DNA from 3 places in the Ensifer soli genome. Region 3 is predicted to be linked to each of the others. Evidence: predicted binding sites of a transcription regulator. Region 3 holds the regulator's gene; each other region holds the start of a gene.
The links. The regulator PhoB, encoded in region 3, activates phosphate uptake and scavenging genes when phosphate is short. The targets are predictions, from matches to a motif close to TGTCATNNANCTGTCAT.
Positions count from the first base shown of each region.

Region 1: a site for PhoB is predicted at 4,616-4,632, ahead of ACEVQ6_RS21455 (UDP-2,3-diacylglucosamine diphosphatase). Genes of this name have one in related genera too.
Region 2: a site for PhoB is predicted at 1,651-1,667, ahead of ACEVQ6_RS05595 (DUF1045 domain-containing protein). Genes of this name have one in related genera too.

Region 1 is NZ_JBHFEI010000021.1:31,785-38,996, forward strand. It holds gene ACEVQ6_RS21435 (NAD+ synthase) at 1-49, shown strand, start outside; gene ACEVQ6_RS21440 (NYN domain-containing protein) at 173-949, shown strand; gene ACEVQ6_RS21445 (DUF2865 domain-containing protein) at 976-2,067, opposite strand; gene ACEVQ6_RS21450 (NADP-dependent malic enzyme) at 2,210-4,522, opposite strand; gene ACEVQ6_RS21455 (UDP-2,3-diacylglucosamine diphosphatase) at 4,704-5,537, shown strand; gene ACEVQ6_RS21460 (MFS transporter) at 5,717-6,922, shown strand; gene ACEVQ6_RS21465 (MlaE family lipid ABC transporter permease subunit) at 7,021-7,212, shown strand, end outside.
Region 2 is NZ_JBHFEI010000003.1:134,102-141,313, reverse strand. It holds gene puuE (allantoinase PuuE) at 1-764, opposite strand, end outside; gene ACEVQ6_RS05595 (DUF1045 domain-containing protein) at 878-1,585, opposite strand; gene ACEVQ6_RS05590 (PRC-barrel domain-containing protein) at 1,770-2,156, shown strand; gene ACEVQ6_RS05585 (NAD(P)/FAD-dependent oxidoreductase) at 2,256-3,455, opposite strand; gene mnmD (tRNA (5-methylaminomethyl-2-thiouridine)(34)-methyltransferase MnmD) at 3,454-4,176, shown strand; gene ACEVQ6_RS05575 (trimethylamine methyltransferase family protein) at 4,279-5,862, shown strand; gene ACEVQ6_RS05570 (hypothetical protein) at 5,982-6,308, shown strand; gene ACEVQ6_RS05565 (host attachment protein) at 6,381-6,830, opposite strand.
Region 3 is NZ_JBHFEI010000001.1:350,102-357,313, forward strand. It holds gene ACEVQ6_RS01550 (Hsp33 family molecular chaperone) at 1-838, opposite strand, end outside; gene argF (ornithine carbamoyltransferase) at 1,000-1,917, opposite strand; gene ACEVQ6_RS01560 (aspartate aminotransferase family protein) at 1,960-3,159, opposite strand; gene ACEVQ6_RS01565 (GcrA family cell cycle regulator) at 3,597-4,133, shown strand; gene phoB (phosphate regulon transcriptional regulator PhoB) at 4,239-4,922, opposite strand; gene phoU (phosphate signaling complex protein PhoU) at 5,074-5,784, opposite strand; gene pstB (phosphate ABC transporter ATP-binding protein PstB) at 5,813-6,628, opposite strand; gene pstA (phosphate ABC transporter permease PstA) at 6,642-7,212, opposite strand, start outside.

The DNA.
Region 1 (7,212 bases), on a different contig from region 3:
CGGCCGTGACCGCCGCTATCCGATCACCAACCGCTTCCGTGACCGCTGATCCGGCGTTGCCGTCGCATTAACCAGGACACGCCATACGGGTCCTCGCCGCCTTGCCCACGCATCTCGCATCGGCGATGCTGCTTGCGACCGAGCGGCGAGGGACGGCATGGATCGAGGCGGCATGGATCGAGGGGGCAGGGCGACAATCGCAATTCTGGTGGACGCCGAGAACATGGCGGCTGACGCGGCGGCGCGGATCGTCACCGAGATGGAGGCCGCCGGCCGCGTCGTCGCGCGCCGCGCCTTCGCCGACTTCGCCGGCGGGCGCGGCACGGCATGGTTGAATGCCGCCTGGAGCCTGGGCTTCGATCTGGTGCAGGTGCCGTCGGCCGGCAGGACGAAGAACGCGACGGACATCCGCCTCGCCATCGATGCGATCGAGCTTTTTCGCCGTGACGGCGTTGACCATGTCTGCCTCGTCTCGTCGGACGGCGATTTCGCGCCGCTCGCGAGCTATCTGCGCGGTGCCGGCGTCCGCGTCACCGCCTATGGCAAGGCGGATGTGTCGGACGCGTTTCGCGCGGCCTGCGACCGTTTCGTCGCCGTGTCGCCGCCCGCAGCGGTGGCGCCGGTAAAGACGGCGACCGTGGTCGCGCTTCCGCTCATAGCCAAGGCCGCGCTCGCGCAAGACGGTAGGCTGACGAAGGAACAGCGGCAGGCGGTTGATCTCGTGCGGCGTGCTGCCGCCTCCCTCCAGCCCGACCAGGATGGCTGGCTGCATCCGGGTTTGCTCGGCGCCGCGCTCAGCCGCGATCACCCCGGATATTCGCTGGCGCCCTATGGCGGGGCGCTCGGAAAGGCGCTTCGCGCCATGCCGGGGATCGAGGTGCGCATCGACGAGAAGAGGGGGATGGTCTTCCGGCTCCGCGGCAGCGTGGAAGAGCGCAAGAACGCCTGAGGGCGAACGTCCTATGCAGATCGAGTTCAGTTTTCCTGCTGCGGCTGGTAGCGGGGACCGGCGGGGTTCTTCAGGTCGATCTTCGATTCCTCCGTCGGCAGGTATGTCGGGCCGACGACCCTGACCTTGCTGTTGGCCGGATCGTAGGGCCGCTCCTCGATGACGACGGGCGGTTTCGTCGCCTCGCTGTCGACCGCCGCCGTCGCGGTGGTCACGTCGACGACGGAGGGGGTCTTTGCCGTCGCCTGCGGCGGCGCCTTCTCGCCGTCGTGCTCGCGAGCAAGCGTCGGCAGCGAGCAGCCGCACTGGCTGCCGCGCGCGGCGGTGCGATAGGCGAACGCCTTCGGCATGTCGCGGTAGGGCCTGCCGGTGATCGCCGAGACCATGTCGTCGCTCTCCTCCGTCGCCAGCGCATGGTAGTAAAGTTCCGTCTCGGCGCCCGGGCAGCGCGCCTCGCACGCCGCGATGTCGCGCGGGAAGTCCGCAGGTGTCGCCTGCGACGAGATCGGGAAGAAGGCGCCGTCGCAGGTTCGCACGCAGACCGTGCGCAGCGGCCCGGCCTGGTCTGCACCGGGAACCGAAAGGTCGATGACGCCGCCGCCGCCGGGCGGCACCGACATGCCGGCCGGGGGCAGGTCGCTGATGATGTTGCGGAAGGTCTCCGGCTCGCGCGCCGCCGCCTCCATGCGCTCGACCTGCTTTTCGGCGCAGCGGTTCACTTCAAGAGCCGCGACGACGCGCCGGCGCTCGTCGCCCGTGTCGCCGCCGCTGATCGCCTCGCGGCGGCGCGATTTCAGCCGCTCCAGATTGTGTTCCATCAGCGCGATCTCATCGGCGATCTCCCGGCAGGCCTCGGCCTGGGGGCCGCCGATGACGACCACGCTGCCGCCGCCGCATCCCAGGCGCCGCCGCTCGTTGCGCGCCCGGCGCAGCTCGATGCCGCGGGCGGAGATCGCGCTGGTGAATTCGCGCGCGCCGCCGGTGGAGGCTAAGGTTTCCGGGAGACTGGCGAGCTTGCGCTCCAGCCGCTCGCAGAGCGTCAGCGCCGCCGACGTTTCCGCCGTCGCCAGCAGAGCGAGGAGGGCGAGAGAAAGAAGGCTGCTCAGACGCCGCACGATATCGTCTCCGGAAATGCCGTCGCCGCCGACGGGAAGGGCGCCGTCGGCCGGAGCATGCAGGATACAGCCAAACGGTGGCCGCGCCAATGCAGCGCGGTCCGGGCCGCAACGATCTTGCCCAACAATCGCGTGATTGCTCCGCTTATTGCGGATAGGTCGCCTCGACGACTGCGAGCGCCGCCATGTTGACCACGCCGCGCGAGGTGACGGAGGGCGAAAGGATATGGGCGGGCAGGGCGGCGCCGAGCAGGATCGGCCCGACATGCAGGCTGTCGGTCATGCTCTTGACGACGCCGAGCGAGATATTCGCCGCGTCGAGGTTCGGAAACACGAGAAGGTTGGCTTCGCCCGTCAGCGTCGATTGCGGCATGACGCGGTGACGCAGCGCCTCCGAGATCGCCGAATCGCCGTGCATCTCGCCGTCCGCCTCGAGGTCCGGCGCCAGTTCCCGCACCAGTTCCATGGCGCGGCGCATCTTGAAGGCGCTGTCGGAATCGCGCGATCCGAAGTTCGAATGGGAGACGAGGGCCGCGCGCGGCGTGATGCCGAAGCGGCGGATCGTGCGGGCCGCCATCGCCGTCATCTGGGCGATTTCCTCGGCCGACGGGCTGTAGGTGACATAGGTATCGGTGAAGAAGGTGGCGCCGCGTTGCGAAATCAACAGGCTCAGCGCCGAGAAGGCGCCGACGCCTGCCCGCTTGCCGATGATCTGCGACACGTCGCGTAGGTGCCGGGCATAGCGTCCCTCGACGCCGCAGATCAGCGCGTCGGCGTCGCCGCGCTTCACCGACAGCGCGCCGATCACCGTCGTGTTGGTGCGCACGATGGTGCGGGCCGCCTCCGGGATCACGCCCTTGCGACCGACCAGCGCGAAATATTCGTCGACATAGTCGCGGTAGCGCGGATCGCCTTCCGGATTGACCACCTCGAAATCCTGGTCGGGGCGGATGCGCAGGCCGTATCGCTTCAGCCGGGCCTCGATGATCGGGGGACGGCCGATCAGGATCGGCCGCGCCGTCCCCTCTTCGAGGAGCACCTGCGCGGCGCGCAGAACGCGTTCGTCCTCGCCTTCCGCGAAGATGACGCGGTTCTTCGGCGCATCCTTCGCGGCGGCGAAGATCGGCTTCATGATGAAGCCCGAGCGGAAGACGAAGCGGTTCAACTGGTCGAGATAGGCGGGGACGTCCGAGATCGGCCGGGCGGCGACGCCGCTTTCGGCGGCCGCACGGGCGACGGCCGGCGCGATCCTCAGGATCAGGCGCTGGTCGAAGGGCGAGGGGATCAGGTAGTCGGGCCCGAAGATCGGCGTCTCGCCGGAATAGGCGCGCGCGGCGACATCGGACGGCTCCTCGCGGGCGAGCCCTGCGATCGCCCTGACGGCCGCCATCTTCATCTCCTCGTTGATCGTGCGCGCGCCGCAGTCGAGCGCGCCGCGGAAGATGTAGGGGAAGCAGAGGACATTGTTGACCTGGTTCGGAAAATCCGACCGCCCGGTGCAGATCATCGCGTCGGGCCGCGCGGCGCGGGCGACCGCCGGCATGATCTCCGGGTTCGGATTGGCGAGCGCCATGATCAGCGGCTTCTCCGCCATTTCCTTGAGCAGCTCCGGCTTCAGCACGCCGGCCGCCGACAGGCCGAGGAAGACGTCGGCGCCGGCGATCGATTCGGCGAGCGTCCGCTTGTCGCTCGGCTGGGCGTAGACGGCCTTCCACTGGTCCATCAATTCGGTTCGGCCCTCGTAGACGAGGCCCTCGATGTCGTGCACCCAGATGTTGCCGCGCCGGGCGCCGAGCGTGACCAGCAGGTTGAGGCAGGCAAGGGCCGCGGCGCCTGCGCCGGAGGTGACGATCTTCGCCTCGGAAATGTCCTTGCCGGCGAGTTCGAGGCCGTTGAGGATCGCGGCGGCGACGATGATCGCCGTGCCGTGCTGGTCGTCGTGGAAGACCGGGATGTCCATCGTCTCGCGCAGCCGGCGCTCGACCTCGAAACATTCCGGCGCCTTGATGTCCTCGAGGTTGATGCCGCCGAAGGTCGGCTCCAGAGCCGAGACGACGTCGACCATGCGCTCGATGCCGGGCGCGTCGATCTCGATGTCGAAGACGTCGATGCCGGCGAATTTCTTGAAGAGCACCGCCTTGCCCTCCATCACCGGCTTGGAGGCGAGGGGGCCGATATTGCCGAGCCCGAGCACGGCCGATCCGTTCGACACGACCGCGACGAGATTGGCGCGGGCGGTGAAGTCGGCGGCCTTGGCCGGGTCCTCGTGGATGGCGAGACAGGGGGCGGCGACGCCCGGCGAATAGGCGAGCGCCAGGTCGCGCTGGTTGCCGAGCGGCTTGGTCGGCTGGATCTCCAGCTTGCCCGGGCGCGGATAGCGATGGAAGAACAGGGCCTGCTGGTCGAGGTCGCCGCTCGTCGGGGGACCGGGGTTGCGAGAATTGTCGCCGCTCGTCATCGCCTTGGATCTCCGTCTCTCGGTTGCGGCCGTTCTGGCATGAAGGGCGGCCGCGCACAACATCGCAATCGGCCCGCGTCTGCGCGCCGTGCCTGTCATCGCCCTGTCATGTCATCATCCTGATACAGGAGTCTGGTCTTCACGGCAGTCAGGCAATCACGATCAATCTGTGAGATCAGGCATGACCGCCGAGACCGACGACGACGCGCCCCGGCGCTTCCGCACCCTGTTCCTGTCCGACGTGCATCTCGGCTCCAAGGCGGCGCGCACCGACTATCTGCTCGACTTCCTGAAACATCACGAGGCCGAGACGCTGGTTCTCGTCGGCGACATCGTCGACGGCTGGCGGCTGAAGCGGAGCTGGCACTGGCCGCAGGCCTGCAACGACGTGGTGCAGAAGCTCCTGCGCAAGGCACGCAAGGGTACGCGGATCGTCTACATCCCCGGCAATCACGACGAGTTCCTGCGCGATTTCCCCGGCGTCCATTTCGGCGGCATCGAGGTGGCGGAACGGTTCACGCATGAGGGCGCCGACGGGCGGACCTATCTCGTGCTGCATGGCGACGAGTTCGACGTCGTCGTCCGCAATGCCCGTCTTCTCGCCTATCTCGGCGACTGGGCCTATGATGCGGCGATCGTCGTCAATATCGGCCTGGCCGCGATCCGGCGCCGCATCGGCCTGCCCTACTGGTCGTTCTCGCAATGGGCGAAGCTGCAGGTGAAGCACGCGGTCAACTTCATCGGCGCCTTCCAGAGTGTCGTGGCCGACGAGGCGCGGCGCTCCGGCGCGGAAGGGGTGATCTGCGGCCATATCCACCATGCGGTGATCGAGGACGACATCGACGGCATCCGCTACATCAACACGGGCGACTGGGTCGAAAGCTGCACGGCGATCGCCGAGCATCACGACGGCACGATGGAACTGATCACCTGGCAGCGCGCCAGCGCGACGCCGGCCTCGGCCGAGCGCCGCCTCCGGCTGCTGGCGCCACCGATGGCCGATCGCGCCGCCTGAGCCGGCATCGGCGGCAAAGCGGCGGGTGATGCCGGTTCGCCACGCCGGCGGCCCCATGTGAAAGCGTGGCGTTCGCCGGCGTCGACACGGGCCCGCGAACATGCGACCGTCGGCGCCGTCGACAGGCGCGCGCCAACGAATGCGGGCGCCCTCGGCGATGCCGTCGTCGGGTCCGTTTCATGAATGCCTCTTCCGCACTGCCGCCCGCCGGGGGCGCGCCCCGTCATTTCGCCGGGCGCATCGCCCTTCTCTTCTGCGCGCCGCTGATCCTCAACGGTTTCGCCATGCCGTATTTTCCGGTCTGGCTCCGCTCCCTTTCGTTAAGCGACGTCGAGATCGGCATCGTTCTGTCGACCGCGCTCTTTATCCGCGTCCTGACCGCGCCGGTCGCCGGCCTGATCGCCGACCGGATCGGCGAGCGGGCCAACGTGCTGGTCTGGACGGCGGCGCTGGCGCTCGTCAGCGCCGTCCTTTTGCTCTTCACCGGAAGCTTCCTGCCCGTCCTCATCGTCTACACGCTGCAATCCGCCTTCTTCGCGCCCTATGTGCCGATCGTCGAGGCGATCGCGCTCACCGGCGTGCGGCGCTGGCGCTTCGACTATGGCCGCATGCGTTTCGGCGGATCGATCGCCTTCATCGCCGCCAACATGGTCGGCGGCGTGCTGATCGGCATCGTCGGCGGCGCCATGGTGGTGCCGGCGATCGTCGTCGGCACCGTGCTGATGCTCGCCATGGCGCTGTTCGCGCCGCGGGTCGGCCGTCCGCGGCGGCCGTCTCCGGTCGCGACGCTGACGCAGGCGCCGCCGCGCGCACTGCGCAAGCTCGACCTGCAACTGCTGATGGTCGGCGTGACGATGATCAACGGCAGCCATGCCATGCTGTTCGCCTTTTCCGCGATCCACTGGCAGGCGATCGGCTTCGGCGGAACGGAGATCGGACTGTTGTGGAGCGCGGGCGTCGCCTCGGAGGTGGTGATGTTCCTGTGTGCCCGCCGGATGCTGCGGCGCTTCAGCCTGTGGTCGATGATGGCGACGGGCTCCTGCCTCGCGGCGCTGCGCTGGATCCTGTTCCCGCTCGATCCCGGCTTCGCGGGCTTCTTCGTTCTCCAGTGCTTCCACGCCTTCACCTTCGCGATCATGCATGCCGCGATGCAGAACAAGCTGGTGCAGCAGGTGCCGGAGGAACAGGAAGGCGCCGCGCAGGGGCTCTACTTCTTCTACAATGGTGGTTTCCTGGCGCTGTTCACGCTGCTTTCGGGCGTGCTCTATGAGCGATTCGGTGTGGAAGGCTTCTACGGCATGTCGCTGATCGTCTGCATCGGCGCCGGTTTCGTGCTTTGCGCCCGCCTCGTCGAGCGGCGCGATCGTGCCATGGCCATGGCATAGGGCCGGATGGGGCCATTTCTGCAACGCATCCTCGCAATTGCCGCAGCGCCGCAGTCCGAATTCGGGTTGGTTCGGTGACAGGACTGCGCCGAGCCGCTATGACGGAGCCGATCCGACAACCTCAAATCCAAGAAAAAGAATCGCCGCCTTTGGTCCGCAACGCCGCTCCCCAAAACGCCGCCGTCGAACCGGCCGACACGACCGGCGACGGCGTGGCGCTGCTCCGGCTGGTAGGCGAGTGGCGGCAGAGCACCATGCCGGCGATGGCGGCCGCGCTCGACGGCCTCGCC
Region 2 (7,212 bases), on a different contig from region 3:
ATCTTCGGGCTGCCCGCCGCCCCCTCCTCGTAGAGTACGTCGAACGTGTCCTTCAGATAGGTGAAGAACTGGTCGCCCGAGTTGAAGCCCTGCGGCGTGGCGAAACGCATGTCGTTGGCATCGAGCGTGTAGGGGATGATCAGGTGCGGCTTGCCGTGGGTCAGGCCCGGCACCCAGTAGGGCAGCTCGTCGGCGTAGGAATCGCTCGAATAGACGAAGCCGCCCTCCTCCAGCACCAGCCTCAGCGTGTTGAGCGAGGGCTTGCCCTGGTACATGCCGAGTGGATGGGATCCGGTCAGCTCCGTGTGCAGCCGCACCGCCTCGGCGATGTGCCGGCGCTCGACCTCCTCCGGCACGTCCTTGTATTCGAGCCAGCGGTAGCCGTGGCTGGCGATCTCCCAGTCCGCCTCCTTCATCGCCGCGACCGCTTCCGGATTGCGGGCCATCGCCAGCGTCACGCCATAGACAGTGACCGGTAGGTTGCGGCTGGTGAACAGCCGCCACAGCCGCCAGAAGCCGGCCCTCGACCCGTATTCATAGATCGATTCCATGTTGAGGTTGCGCTGGCCGGGCCAGGGCTGCGCGCCGACGATTTCCGACAGCAGGTTTTCCGATGCCGGGTCGCCGTCGAGGATCGAGCTTTCGCCGCCCTCCTCGTAGTTGACGACGAACTGCACCGCGATGTTCGCCTGTCCCGGCCAACGGACCTCGGGAAGGATCCGCCCGTAGCCGACCAGGTCACGCGGATAGGCCTTTTCCACCATTCTGCCACCTCATGAAGACTGGACGGACGGTAGCATCGCGAAGCGGAAAGTCGAGACGAAAAAGCGGTTCTGCATGGGCGGCAGGCGCTTGCGTCCACCCGGCAAGGGCGCCGTCAGGCCGAGCGGCGGGCCATCACCTTGCCGAGCGGATGCTGCGAATGCACGCGCATCGGCCCGCCCGATTCCTGCTCGACGAAAAGCGCGATGCTCGCGATCCGCAACGGCCGCTCGAGCAGCGGCTCGAAAAGGGTCCGCAGCACCCGGTCGATCCGCTGCGTCTCGCGCGGGCCGACCGGCCCTGTCAGGCTCATATGGAAGCGGAACTCGTCCATCACGTAAGGATAGCCCCAGCGATGCAGGTTGGAAAACTGCGGCGCGGTCAGGCCGTCCGGGTCGCGCCGTTCGATGTCCGCATCGGTGAGCCCGGCACGGAAGGGGTCGAACGCCTCGACGATCCGGGCGGCGAGGCATTGCATCGGCTCCGACGGCAGCACGGGCGACAGGCCGAAGAAATTGCCGAGTCGCGCCACCTCGAGCAGCGGCATCTCGAAGGGCGAAACGGTGCCGGCGAACCGCATCAGCGCGTTCATCAGGCCCGCCTCGGTCGCGTCCGGGGCGAGGAGGAACGGCGCCTTAAGATTGGCATGGAAGCCGTAACGGCGCGGCACGGCCGTGAGATACGCAACCTCGCGAATGGAAAGGTCCCCGGCCGGCTGGGGCTCGAGGACATCGCCGGTATAGACGTTACGGCCGAGCCAGTTCGCCGCGGCGGTCGACAGCGGATCGTGCGGCGGCGGGGTGAAATAGATGGCGTAGCGCATGGTCCTCTCCGTTTGCGCCGCAACCTCCCGCTTCAGCGCCATGGCGGGAGGCCTAGGTGATTTGCGTGACAGCTTGACGAAGAAGAAGGAGGGAGGATGCCGTCCCCGGCATCGCGAAAATCCGGGGAACCATCGGGCGGCCCTGTCGTTACCCTTCCATCGAAACAACAACAGGAGGAACGCCATGAACATGCACAACACTCCGAACGACCTTTCCACCCGCGAAACCCATGACCTGATCGGCAGCGACAAGGTCGAGGGAACGCGCGTCTACGGTGCCGACGGCAAGCATATCGGCTCGATCGAGCGCGTCGTTCTCGAAAAGCGGAGCGGCCGCGTCGCCTATGCCGTCCTCGCCTTCGGCGGTTTCCTCGGCATCGGCGAGGACCACTACCCGTTGCCCTGGGCCAAGCTCAGCTACGATCCGGATCTCGGTGGCTATCGCACCGACGTGACCCGCGAACAGGTCGAGGCCGCGCCGAAATATTCGGACGACTCGGAATTCGACTGGTCGCGCGAAGGCGGGCGCCGGGTTTACGATTATTATGGGGTCCCCCCCTACTGGATGTAAGCAGGCGCCCTATATCGGCGTTCTGGGAGATGCGATCCCGGACAGAGATGATGGTGGCCCCGACAGTGTCGGGGCCATTGTTGTTTTTAAAACAAAGGCTTATCGCATGTCTGCCAGCGCGAGATGGGCTCCGACCGCAAATTCCGCCGGCAGCGCGAGCGTCGGATCGCCTGCAATCTCGGCCACGACACTGTCGGCCAGACGGTGGGCGAGGCCAAAACTGACCTTGTAGCCGCCGGTCATGAAGAAAAGACGCGGATGGTCCGGGTGACGGCCGAGCATCGGCTCCCGGCCGATCGCCCGCGGCCGCAGGCCCGCCCAGCGTTCGATCACCGGAGCGTCCTTCAGCATGGGCGCGAGAGCGACCGCCTGGCCGATCAGAGCATCGAGCCGGCCATCGGTGCCGAGCGGGTCCGGAGCGTCCGGCTCGCTGGTGCTGCCGATCGCAACATGGCCGGTCTCGTGCGGGACGATATAGAGGCCGTCGGCATAGACAATCGGCCAGGACGGGTCGATACGGGCGTCGAGCAATGCCGCCTGCCCCTTCACCGCCGAACCCGTCGGAGATGCGCCGACGGGCCTCATGCGGTCGATCAGCGGAAAACTCGCGACGCCGCAGGCGACGATCACCGCACCGGCCTCAAGCCGGGATCCGTCCTCGAATTGCACCGATCCCTCCTCCGCATCGATGCCGCGCACCCCGACGCCTTCGTCAAGGCGGGCACCCGGAAACCTACGCAGTTCCGCCGCGAGCAGCGCCAGGAGGCGGCGCGGATCGACCCGCGCCGAAAGGGTCTCGTGAACGAGGCCGCAGGCCATGGCGCCGTCCTCGGGCCAGCCGGAGATGGCGCTCCTGCCCTCCACGCGCCAGTGCGGCCCGAGGGCCGCCTGCCGCCAATGGATCGTGGCCTCCGCCGATTGCCGGAGCGCGATCTCGCGCAGATGGGGTTTGGAAAGCGGCACAAGGCGGCCGCAACGGCGATAGCCGGCCGACAGGCCGTTCGCCGCCTCGAGCGCGGCAATCTCGCCAGGGAGTGCCATCAGGGCCTCGAACTGGACCTGCTTCTTCTCGTTCCACCGGTCCGGACCGTGCGGCATCAGCGCGCCGAGAAGGCCGCCGCTCGCCCCCGCGCCGACCCTGCGTCCCTCGACGAGCCGGACGGAGGCGCCCCGGCGCGCAGCTTTTACCGCCGCCCACAGGCCCATGATGCCGGCACCGATGACAAGGACGTCAGGAGAGGTGCTGCCGCGGCCAGTGGATTGACCGGGCGCCCGCCCGTCGCTATCGCGTTGCGCCATGACCGGACCCTCCGACACTCCCCCTGCCGACACAAACGGCGCGCCGCTCGCATGGCATGACGGCGATATGCCGTATTCGACCGTCTTTGGCGATCATTTTTATTGCCGGCACGACGGGCGGCTGGAATGCGGCCACGTCTTCCTCGACGGCAACGGCCTGCCGGCGCGCTGGATCGGCGCGGCCGGCTTCACCATCGCCGAGCTTGGCTTCGGCACCGGACTGAACTTCTGCGAGACGCTCCGGCAATGGCGCCGGACGGCGCCGCGCGGCCAGACGCTCACCTATGTCTCGTTCGAGCGCTATCCGATGGATGGCGGGAGCATCGACCGGGCGCTTGCGCGCTGGCCGGAGCTCGCGGCGGAGCGGGAAAGCCTTGTCACCCGCTGGCCGCAGGCGCCCAGCGCGACGGTCGCGCTCGACTTCGAACCGGATGTCCGCCTTCTCGTCGTCTGCGGCGACGCGTTCACCGCGCTCTCGGACCGCGATCTTGCCGCCGACGCCTGGTTCCTCGACGGGTTCGCGCCGTCGCGCAATCCCGACATGTGGTCGCCGGAACTGATGGCGCTCGTTCACGCGCACACGCGCCCCGGCGGCGGCTTCGCCACCTATGCCGCGGCCGGCTTCGTCCGGCGCAATCTCCAGGCCGCCGGTTTTTCGGTGGAGCGCCGGCCGGGCTTTGCCGACAAGCGCGAGATGCTCTGCGGCAAAAAGAGCGCCTGAACGCGCCGCCGCTTCAGGCGAGAAGCGACGTGTCGCAAATGGGGAGGGCATCGCGCCGGCGAATCTGCGAGGTTTCGCCTCGTCGCAGCGGGGATGGTGCAGATGGACGAAAACAGGCTTTCGCAGGCGTTGGACACGCAACCGGCCCCGGCCGAACGCCGGCGCAGAAGCGGCGGACGCGGCGCCGAGCGCGGCCGCAGGACGGGCGCGGACGCACGCTATCTCCATCTCTCGAACACGATGACGCCCTCGCGCGTGCTCTCCGACGACGCGGTCGAGGCGATCCACGAGGCATCGCTGAAGATCCTCGAGGAGATCGGCCTCGACGTCATCCTGCCGGAGGCGCGCATGATGATGAAGGCGGCCGGCGCCGACGTGACGCCCGGCACCGACCGGGTCCGTTTCGACCGCCACATGATCATGGACTTCATGGCCTCCGCCCCGTCGCGCTTCACGCTGCATGCGCGCAACCCCTCGCGCAATGTCGAGATCGGCGGCAACAACCTCGTCTTCGCCCAGATCGCCTCCGCCCCCTTCGTCTCCGACCGCGACCACGGCCGGCGCGCCGGCAACCAGGAGGACTTCCGCAAGCTCGTCAAGCTCGCCCAGAGCTACGACATCGTGCACACGACCGGCGGCTACCCGGTCGAGCCCGTCGACATCCACGCCTCGGTGCGCCATCTCGACTGCCTGTCGGACCTGGTGAAACTGACCGACAAGGCCTTCCACGTCTATTCGCTCGGCCGGCAGCGCAACACCGACGGCATCGAGATCGCCCGGATCGGCCGCGGCATCACCATGGAGCAGATGGAGCGGGAACCGTCGCTCTTCACCGTCATCAACACCTCCTCGCCGCTCCGCCTCGACGGGCCGATGCTGCAGGGCATCATCGAGATGTCGTCGCGCAACCAGGTCGTCGTGGTAACGCCCTTCACGCTCGCCGGCGCCATGGCGCCCGTCACCATCGCCGGCGCGCTGGTGCAGCAGAATGCCGAGGCGCTCTGCGGCATCGCCTTTACCCAGATGGTCCGGCGCGGCGCGCCGGTGATCTATGGCGGCTTCACCTCCAATGTCGACATGAAGACGGGCGCACCCGCCTTCGGCACGCCGGAATACATGAAGGCGGTGATCGCCGGCGGCCAGCTCGCCCGGCGCTACAACCTGCCCTACCGCACCTCCAACACCAACGCGTCGAACACGCTCGACGCGCAGGCCGCCTACGAATCGGCCCTGTCGCTCTGGGCGCTGACCCAGGGCGGTGGCAACTTCATCATGCATTCGGCCGGCTGGAGCGAGGGCGGACTGACCGCCTCGTTCGAGAAGTTCATCCTCGACGTCGACATGCTGCAGATGGTGGCGGAATTCCTCGCGCCGCTCGATGTCAGCGAAGACGCCCTCGGCCTCGAGGCGGTGCGCGACGTCGGGCCGGGCGGGCATTATTTCGGCACGGCCCACACGCTGGCACGCTACGAGACCGCCTTCTATTCGCCGATCCTCTCAGACTGGCGCAATTTCGAGACCTGGACGGAAGCGGGAAGCCCGACGACCTTCGACCACGCCAACCGGGTCTTCAAGCAGAAGCTCGCGGACTACGAGCGCCCGCCCCTCGACCCGGCGGTCGAGGAGGAGCTCGACGCCTTCGTCGCGAAACGGAAGGCGCAGGGCGGGGTTCCGACCGACTTCTGACGCGCGAACATGAACGCGAATTCACTGAGCGAAAGGCACGGGCGGGTGTAAGGTGAAGCCGTTCCAGCAGAGATGACGCCGGTCGCCGGCGCGCTGGACCAGCAGAAGGAACAACGACCATGTTGAATGCAAGACGCCTTGCCTCAGCCGGTCTGGTTGCCCTGACAATTGCGGGTGCCACAATTGCCACCGCCGCCCAGGCCAATGCCCACGACAATTTCGGTGCTGGACTCGCGACCGGCCTCATCGGCGGCGCGCTGATCGGCGGCGCGGTCGCCTCGGCACCCGCCCCGCGCGTCGTCTACGACTACGGCCCCTACGGACCGGCGCCGGCCTACAGGACGGTGGTGACACCCTATTACGGGCCCCATTGCCACACGGCGCTGCACGAGAACCATTTCGGCCAGGTCTATCCCGTTCGCGCCTGCCGCTATTGGCCGGGCTGAGGAAAAGGCGCCGGGAGCGGTCTCTCCCACCCCCGGCGCAGGATATACGGGACCGTCGGAACCGCTTTCCCGTCAGGCGTCGAAGATCGCCGATCGCACATTGGCGATCAGCTTGTCGGTCGGCAGGTTGCTGTAGTTCTTGCTGATTTCATGGGACGTCCTGTCGAGGACGTCCTGCGAGAGCATGCCGCGCAGGTCGCCGAGCGTCTGTGGCGCGGCGCAGAGCACGAGACGATCGAAGGCGCCCTCCTTCGCATAGCGGTCGATGGTGTCGGCCACGTCGGCGGCAAAGCCCTGCTGATCGACCCGCACCGGATCGCTCGAATATTCCATCGCCGAGCGGCCTGGACCGACGGAGGAATGGCTGCGGCCCGGCCGGTCCGACTTGATGTCCTGGGCCTTCCGCGCCTCGGTCTGGAAAATCTCCTGCTCGGGCGTCTGCGGCTCGTCCTTGAGGAAATTCACGCCCTTCAGCAGGCGGCAGGTGCTGCCGTCCGCGGCGAGGATCCAGGTGTTCGTCATGGCTATACGCTCCTTGGCTGTTTCATCCGGTCCGCACCCGCGCGGGAAATCGGGATCCCGCGCAGGGAACGCCCTCACCCCAACGCCGCCCGAACGGGTTCGGTTCCCGTTCCCTTCATCCGTCGAAGGGCTGCCCTGCAAAAGCAAGGCTTGACTTTGCACCGCAAACAAACGACATGAACGCCAGCGTCACCTTCCGGCCGCCGCGTGAGCGAGCCCGGCGGCAACTCTTCGATACGGGCCGCGAAGAAGGAAGCGCATCTTAAGGATCATTCGCCGGAAGCGGCGGATGACGGCGCAGACGCTGATTTTCAACCCACAAGTTCCCAGATCACGCGGGGTTCTTGACGCAAGGCCTGCACCGGCCAGCCCTTGAGCGGCT
Region 3 (7,212 bases):
AGCGATCCAGGACCTCCTGCGACGGGAAGACCGTGACACCGCGCTCGTGAAACAGCCGGTAGAGCAGCCGCTCGACGCCGACGGTCGGATCGGTCAGTTCATCCGCATCGACGCTCGCGACCATGACCTGCGCTTCCGACCAGAGGTCGTCCTCGTTCGAGAGCGTGTCGCGGGTGTCGCCGTCGCCGCCGTGCAGGTCGGGATGGCGCATGCGCTCCAGGGCCTGCGGCAGGAACTGCGCAACGAGACCGCCCGCCCGCCAGCGATGGCGCGGCCGGCCCTCGCCGTCGCGGTCGATCAGCTCGGCCGCCTCCAGCCGCACGCGGGTCGGGATCTGCTCCGACTGGCGGAAATAGACGCCGGCGATCTCCTCCAGCGTGGCACCGTCGAGTTCGACGATGCCCTGGTAGCGCTGCGTGTCCGGGCCCTGGTCGATGGTGAAGGCGAGCACGCCCTTGCCGAGCAGGTCGTGCGGCGCCGTCCTTCCGGCGGCAACGGCGGCGGCGAGCGCGTCGGCGTCGAAGCGGGCATAGGCGCGCACCGCCTGCGGCGTCGAGAAATCCGCCACGACGAGATCGACGGGCCCGTCGCCGCGGGTCTGGACGATCAGCTTGCCGTCGAACTTCAGCGAGGTGCCGAGCAGCACGGTCAGCACGATCGTCTCCGCCAGAAGGCGGGCGACCGGGGCCGGATAGTCATGGCGGCCGAGGATGGCGTCGAGCATCGGCCCTAGCTGGACCGCCCGGCCGCGCACGTCGAGCGCGTCGACCTGGAAGGGCACGACGTGATCGTCGCCGGCATGGCCGAATTCGCCAAGAACGCTTTCGGTGGTGGTCATGGTCAAAACTCCCGCGCCCCCGACCCGCGGTCGATCACGGGACGAGGCGCATGTCAAAACGGGCGCAAGGCGCCCTCGCCTGTTCGGTATGGGCCGCATGTAGGAATTCGCCGATCGTCATCAAGGGGACGGCATCAGGCGACAGACCGGGGCGGTTCCGTTTAGAATGCGTTGAGGCACCAGGCGAGGATCGACTTCTGGGCGTGCAGGCGGTTCTCCGCCTCGTCGAAGACGACCGACTGCGGTCCGTCGATCACTTCGTCGGTCACCTCCTCGCCGCGATGCGCCGGCAGGCAATGCATGAACAGCGCTCCCGGCGCCGCCTTGGCCATCAGGGCGCTGTTGACCTGGTAGGGCTGGAAGACGTTGTGGCCGCGGGCGCGGTGCTCCTGGTTCATCGACACCCAGGTGTCGGTGACGATGCAGTCGGCGCCGGTGACCGCCTTGTCGGCATCATGGGTCAGCACGATGTCGCCGCCATTGTCGCGGGCCCAGTTGAGGAACCTGTCCTTCGGCTCGGAGCCGAGCGGCACGGCCATGGTCATGCGGTAACCGAAGCGGGCCGAACCCTCGACCAGCGAATGCAGCACATTGTTGCCGTCGCCGGTCCAGGCGAGCGTCCTGCCCTTCACCGGGCCGCGATGCTCCTCGAAGGTCATGATGTCGGCCATGATCTGGCAAGGGTGGGTGTCGTCGGTCAGCCCGTTGATGACCGGTACGGTCGCGTGCTCGGCAAGCTCCAGCAGGCGGTTGTGGTCGGTGGTGCGGATCATGATCGCATCGACATAGCGCGACAGCACCTTGGCCGTGTCGCCGATCGTCTCGGCGCGGCCGAGCTGCATCTCGGTGCCGGAGAGGAACAGCGTCTCGCCGCCGAGCTGGCGCATGCCGACATCGAAGGAGACGCGGGTGCGGGTCGACGGCTTCTCGAAGATCATCGCCAGCATCTTGCCGGAAAGCGGCTTGTCGTCGGTGCCCGCCTTGGTCGCCACCTTGCGCAGCTTGGCGTCGTCGATGATGACGCGCAGGTCGCCGGCCGTCATTGCCGAGAGATCGAGAAAATGCCTGGTGCCGGCCATGTCCGTCTGTCCCTGTCCTTAGCTGTCGTCGCCTTCCGCCGGTCAGGCGGTCTTCCGTTCCGTCGCGGCCGTGATCCGTTCCGCCGCCCGCTCGAGACGCGCCAGCCCCTCGCGCGCCTCCTGCGCCGTCGTCGTCAGCGGCGGCAGCAGGCGCAGCACGTTGTCGCCCGCCGGCACCGCCAGCATATGCTCCGCCCGCACGGCCTTCAGGAACTCCGCCGGCGGAATGCGGGTCTTGACGCCGAGCATCAGCCCCTCGCCGCGGATCTCCTCGACCAGGTCCGGGTAGCGGTCCTTCAGCGAGGCGAGCCCCTGGCGGAAGACCAGCGCCACGTCGCGGACATGCTCGAGGAAGCCATCGGCCAGCACGACGTCGAGGACGGCATTGCCGACGGCCATCGCAAGCGGATTGCCGCCATAGGTCGTGCCATGGGTGCCGACGACCATGCCGGCGGCGGCCTCCGCCGTCGCGAGGCAGGCGCCGAAGGGAAAGCCGCCGCCGATGCCCTTGGCGACCGCCATGATGTCCGGCGTGATGCCGGCCCATTCATGGGCGAAGAGCTTGCCGGTGCGGCCGACGCCGCACTGGACCTCGTCGAGGATCAGGAGCAGGCCGTATTCGTCGCAGAGCGCCCGCAGTTCCTGGAGAAACGCGTTCGGCACCGGCCGGATGCCGCCCTCGCCCTGCACCGGCTCGATCAGGATCGCCGCGGTCTCCTCGGTGATCGCATCCTTGACCGCCTGCATGTCGCCGAAGGGTACCTGCAGGAAGCCCGGCACCTTGGGGCCGAAGCCCTCGAGATACTTCGCCTGCCCGCCGGCGGCGATCGTCGCCAGCGTGCGGCCGTGGAAGGCGCCCTCGAAGGTGATGACGTGGAACTTTTCCGGATGGCCCTTGGCGAAATGAAAGCGGCGCGCCGTCTTGATCGCGCATTCCAGCGCCTCGGCGCCGGAATTGGTGAAGAAGACCTTGTCGGCGAAGGTCACCTGGGTCAGCCGGCGGCCGAGCGTCTCCTGCCCGGGCACCTCGTAGAGATTGGAGAGGTGCCAGAGCTTGTCGGCCTGCCCCTTCAGGGCCGCGACCAGATGGGGATGGGAGTGGCCGAGCGAGCTGACGGCGATGCCGGCGGCGAAATCGAGGTAGCGCGTCCCGTCCTCGGCGATCAGCCAGACGCCGTCGCCGCGCTCGAAACGCAGCGGTGCGCGGGCATAGGTGTCGTAAAGCGGCGTGGCGTCGGCCATCTCGCGTCTCCCTCGATCGCTGCGGTGGAATGCCCGCGGATCAGGCGCCGCTGGCCCGAACACCGGCCCGAAAAATCAAAAACCGCCTTTCGGCGGCGCCGCACTATCATCATTTTTAGGCTGTGATGTCAACAAAGCGACGCCGTTTCGCCGCATGCGGGAGGGCGAAAACGCCGATCGATTTTTTTGGCCGGAAGGGCTTGCAAAAATGCCACGGCCTGAAAGCAAGTTGGGGAAAACCCAGATTTCGATTCGCAGCGATTCCATGGACTCTTGCCACGGAGTCCCCGGGCCGGTACCTTAATATCCGATTAAGAGACGCATGCGGCGGACCTAGTCACCGAAACACAAGTTGTCGCGTTGGCGCTCCGCCGGATGGCCGGGGCGGGATGGTTGATTCCATCGATGCCGGCGCCGGGACACGGGAGACGATGATCATGAACTGGACGGACGAGCGGGTCGAGAAGCTGAAGAAGCTGTGGTCGGAGGGGCTCAGCGCCAGCCAGATCGCCGCCCAGCTCGGCGGCGTCAGCCGCAACGCGGTGATCGGCAAGGTGCACCGGCTGAGCCTGCCGGGACGCGCCAAGGCCGGCGGCCCCGCCGCCGCGACACGCAACACCAAGCGCACCACCTCCGCCCCGAAAGCGCCGAACTATGCTGCGACCCGGGTGACGACGCGCACCGTGGTCCACCAGGCCGGCGCGACCATGCTGAAGGAAGAGGTCGAAGTCGCCGAGGAGGTCGTCGAGACGGTGGTGGAAGTGGCGCCGGTCCGCAGCAACGTCGTGGTTCCGATGACCCGCAGCATCGGCCTCACCCAGCTGACCGAGCGCACCTGCAAATGGCCGATCGGCGATCCGCTGAACGAGGAATTCCACTTCTGCGGCAACGACTCGCCCGACAGCTCGCCCTATTGCAGCTTCCATGCCCGCATCGCCTATCAGCCCTCCGCCGAGCGCCGCCGCGCCCGCTGACGGGGCAGGCCGGGACGGACCGGTGCCGATCTCAAAGACGAAAGCGACCGTGACCCTTTCCGGATCACGGTCGCTTTGTTTTACCGTTGCGGAATACGGCGCCCGTCAGCTCTCGAGGGAATAGCCGGCGCCGCGGACCGTGCGGATCACGTCCTGCATGTTGGAGAAATTCAGCGCCTTGCGCAGCCGGCCGACATGGACGTCGACGGTGCGCTCGTCGACATAGATGTCATGCCCCCAGACGCCGTCGAGGAGCTGCGAGCGCGAGAAGACCCGGCCCGGCGAGGTCATCAGGAATTCGAGCAGGCGGAATTCGGTCGGCCCCAGCCGCACCTCGCGCGACTTGCGATGGACGCGGTGCGTCTCGCGGTCGAGCTCGATGTCGCCGCATTTCAGCAGGGTCGACAGGACCTCCGGCTTGGCGCGGCGCAGCATCGCCTTGATCCGCGCCATCAGCTCTGGCGTCGAGAAGGGCTTGACGACATAGTCGTCGGCGCCGGTCGCAAGGCCGCGCACCCGCTCGCTCTCCTCGCCGCGCGCCGTCAGCATGATGATCGGCAGGCGCTCCGTTTCCGGCCGCTGGCGCAATCTCCGGCAGAGCTCGATGCCGGACACGCCGGGCAGCATCCAGTCGAGGACCAGGAGGTCCGGCACGCGCTCCTGCAGCCGGATCTCCGCCTCGTCGCCGCGATGGATCGTGTCGACCTCGAAGCCCTCGGCCTCGAGATTGTAGCGCAGGAGCACGCTCAGCGCCTCCTCGTCCTCGACAACGGCAATTCTCGGATTCATGGGGTCTGTTGCTCCCTGGCATGAGGCCCGCGGTCGGCGGGTCGCGGGACGGAAAACGTCCTCCCGCCGCAGCCGACGGAGACCGGCGGGCGAGCCCGCCGGGAAACCGTCCGGTCCGTTCTCCCGCGCGATGCGCGCGCGGCCGCGTTCCTCAGCCGGCGATGGCGCCGAGCGAGGCGGTGGTGTCGTCCTTCGGGCGCTCGCCCTCCGGCTGGGCGCCGGTCGCCATGTAATAGATCGTCTCGGCGATGTTGGTCGCGTGGTCGCCGATGCGCTCGATGTTCTTGGCGCAGAACAGGAGATGGGTGCAGGGCGTGATGTTGCGCGGGTCTTCCATCATGTAGGTGAGCAGCTCGCGGAACAGCGACGTATAGATCGCGTCGATCTCGTCGTCGCGCTCGCGGATGCTCTTCGCCTTCTCGGGAAGCCGCGAGGCGTAGACGTCGAGCACCTCCTTCAGCTGGGTCAGCGCCAGTTCGGCGAGATGCTCGAGGCCGCGGGCGAGCTGGCGCGGCACGCCGGAACCGGCGACCGAGGTCACGCGCTTGGCCGTGTTCTTGGCGAGGTCGCCGACGCGCTCGAGATCGGCGGCGATGCGGATCGACCCCATGATCTCGCGCAGGTCGCTCGCCATCGGCTGGCGCTTGGCGATGGTGACGATCGCCTTCTCGTTGATCTGGCGCTCGGCGTCGTCGAGGATGACGTCGTCGGAGATCACCTTCTGGGCGAGGCCGGTGTCCGAATGCACGAGCGCGCGGACGGATTCGGCCACCATCTGCTCGGAAATCCCGCCCATCTCGGAAATGCGGCGGGAGAGATACTTCAGTTCGTCGTCATAGGCGGAGACGATATGCGATGCCATGGTCGTGTTCCTTGAACGGGGGCGCGGATCAGCCGAACCGGCCCATGATGTAATCCTGGGTGCGCTGGTCGTCAGGATTGGTGAACATCTTGTCGGTGTCGTTCTCCTCGACGAGATTGCCGAGGTGGAACATGGCGGTGCGCTGCGAGACGCGGGCGGCCTGCTGCATCGAATGGGTGACGATGACGATCGTGTAGTTGGCGCGCAGCTCGTGGATCAGTTCCTCGACCTTGGCGGTGGCGATCGGGTCGAGGGCCGAGCAAGGCTCGTCCATCAGGATGACCTCGGGGCTGACGGCCACGGCACGCGCGATGCAGAGGCGCTGCTGCTGGCCGCCGGAAAGCCCGGTGCCCGGCTCGTGCAGCCGGTCCTTCACCTCGTTCCAGAGGCCGGCCTTCTGCAAGCTGGTCTCGACGATCTGGTCGAACTCGCTGCGGCCGCGCGCAAGCCCGTGGATCTTCGGCCCGTAGGCGACGTTCTCGTAGATCGACTTCGGGAAGGGGTTCGGCTTCTGGAACACCATGCCGACGCGGGCGCGCAGCTCGACGACGTCGATCGCCGGGTCGTAGATGTCGTCCTGCTCGAGCGTGATCCTGCCGGTGACCCGGCAGTTCTCGATCGTGTCGTTCATGCGGTTCAGCGTCCTGAGGAAGGTGGACTTGCCGCAGCCGGACGGGCCGATCAACGCCGTCACGGTGTTTTCGCGGATGTTCAGGTTGACGTCGAACAAGGCGCGCTTCTCGCCGTAATAGACGGAGACGTCCTTGCCGATCATCTTGTAGGGAACGCTGTTCATCTTCTCACCCACGGCTTTCTCGATCGCTGCTTCCGTCATCATGTTCATGATCAGTATCCTTCTACCAGCGACGTTCAAATCGGCGGCGCAAAAGAATGGCGCCGAGGTTCATGACAATGAGGAAGATCAGGAGAATGATGATCGCCCCCGAGGTGCGTTCGACGAAGGCGCGTTCCGCCTCGTTGGCCCACATGTAGATCTGCACCGGCATCGCGGTGGCCGGATCCAGCGGCGAGGCCGGAAAATCGGCGACGAAGGCGACCATGCCGATCAGCAGCAGCGGCGCGGTCTCGCCGAGCGCATGGGCGAGGCCGATGATCGTGCCGGTCAGGATGCCGGGCATGGCGAGCGGCAGGACGTGGTGGAACACGGTCTGCATCTTCGAGGCGCCGAGCCCGAGGGCGGCGGCGCGGATCGACGGCGGCACGGCCTTCAGCGCCGCGCGGGTGGCGATGATGATCGTCGGCAGCGTCATCAGCGTCAGCACCAGGCCGCCGACGATCGCGGCGGAACGCGGCAGGCCGGCGAAGTTGATGAAGACCGCGAGGCCGAGCAGACCGTAGACGATCGAGGGCACCGCCGCCAGATTGTTGATGTTGACCTCGATCAGGTCGGTGAAGCGGTTCTTCGGC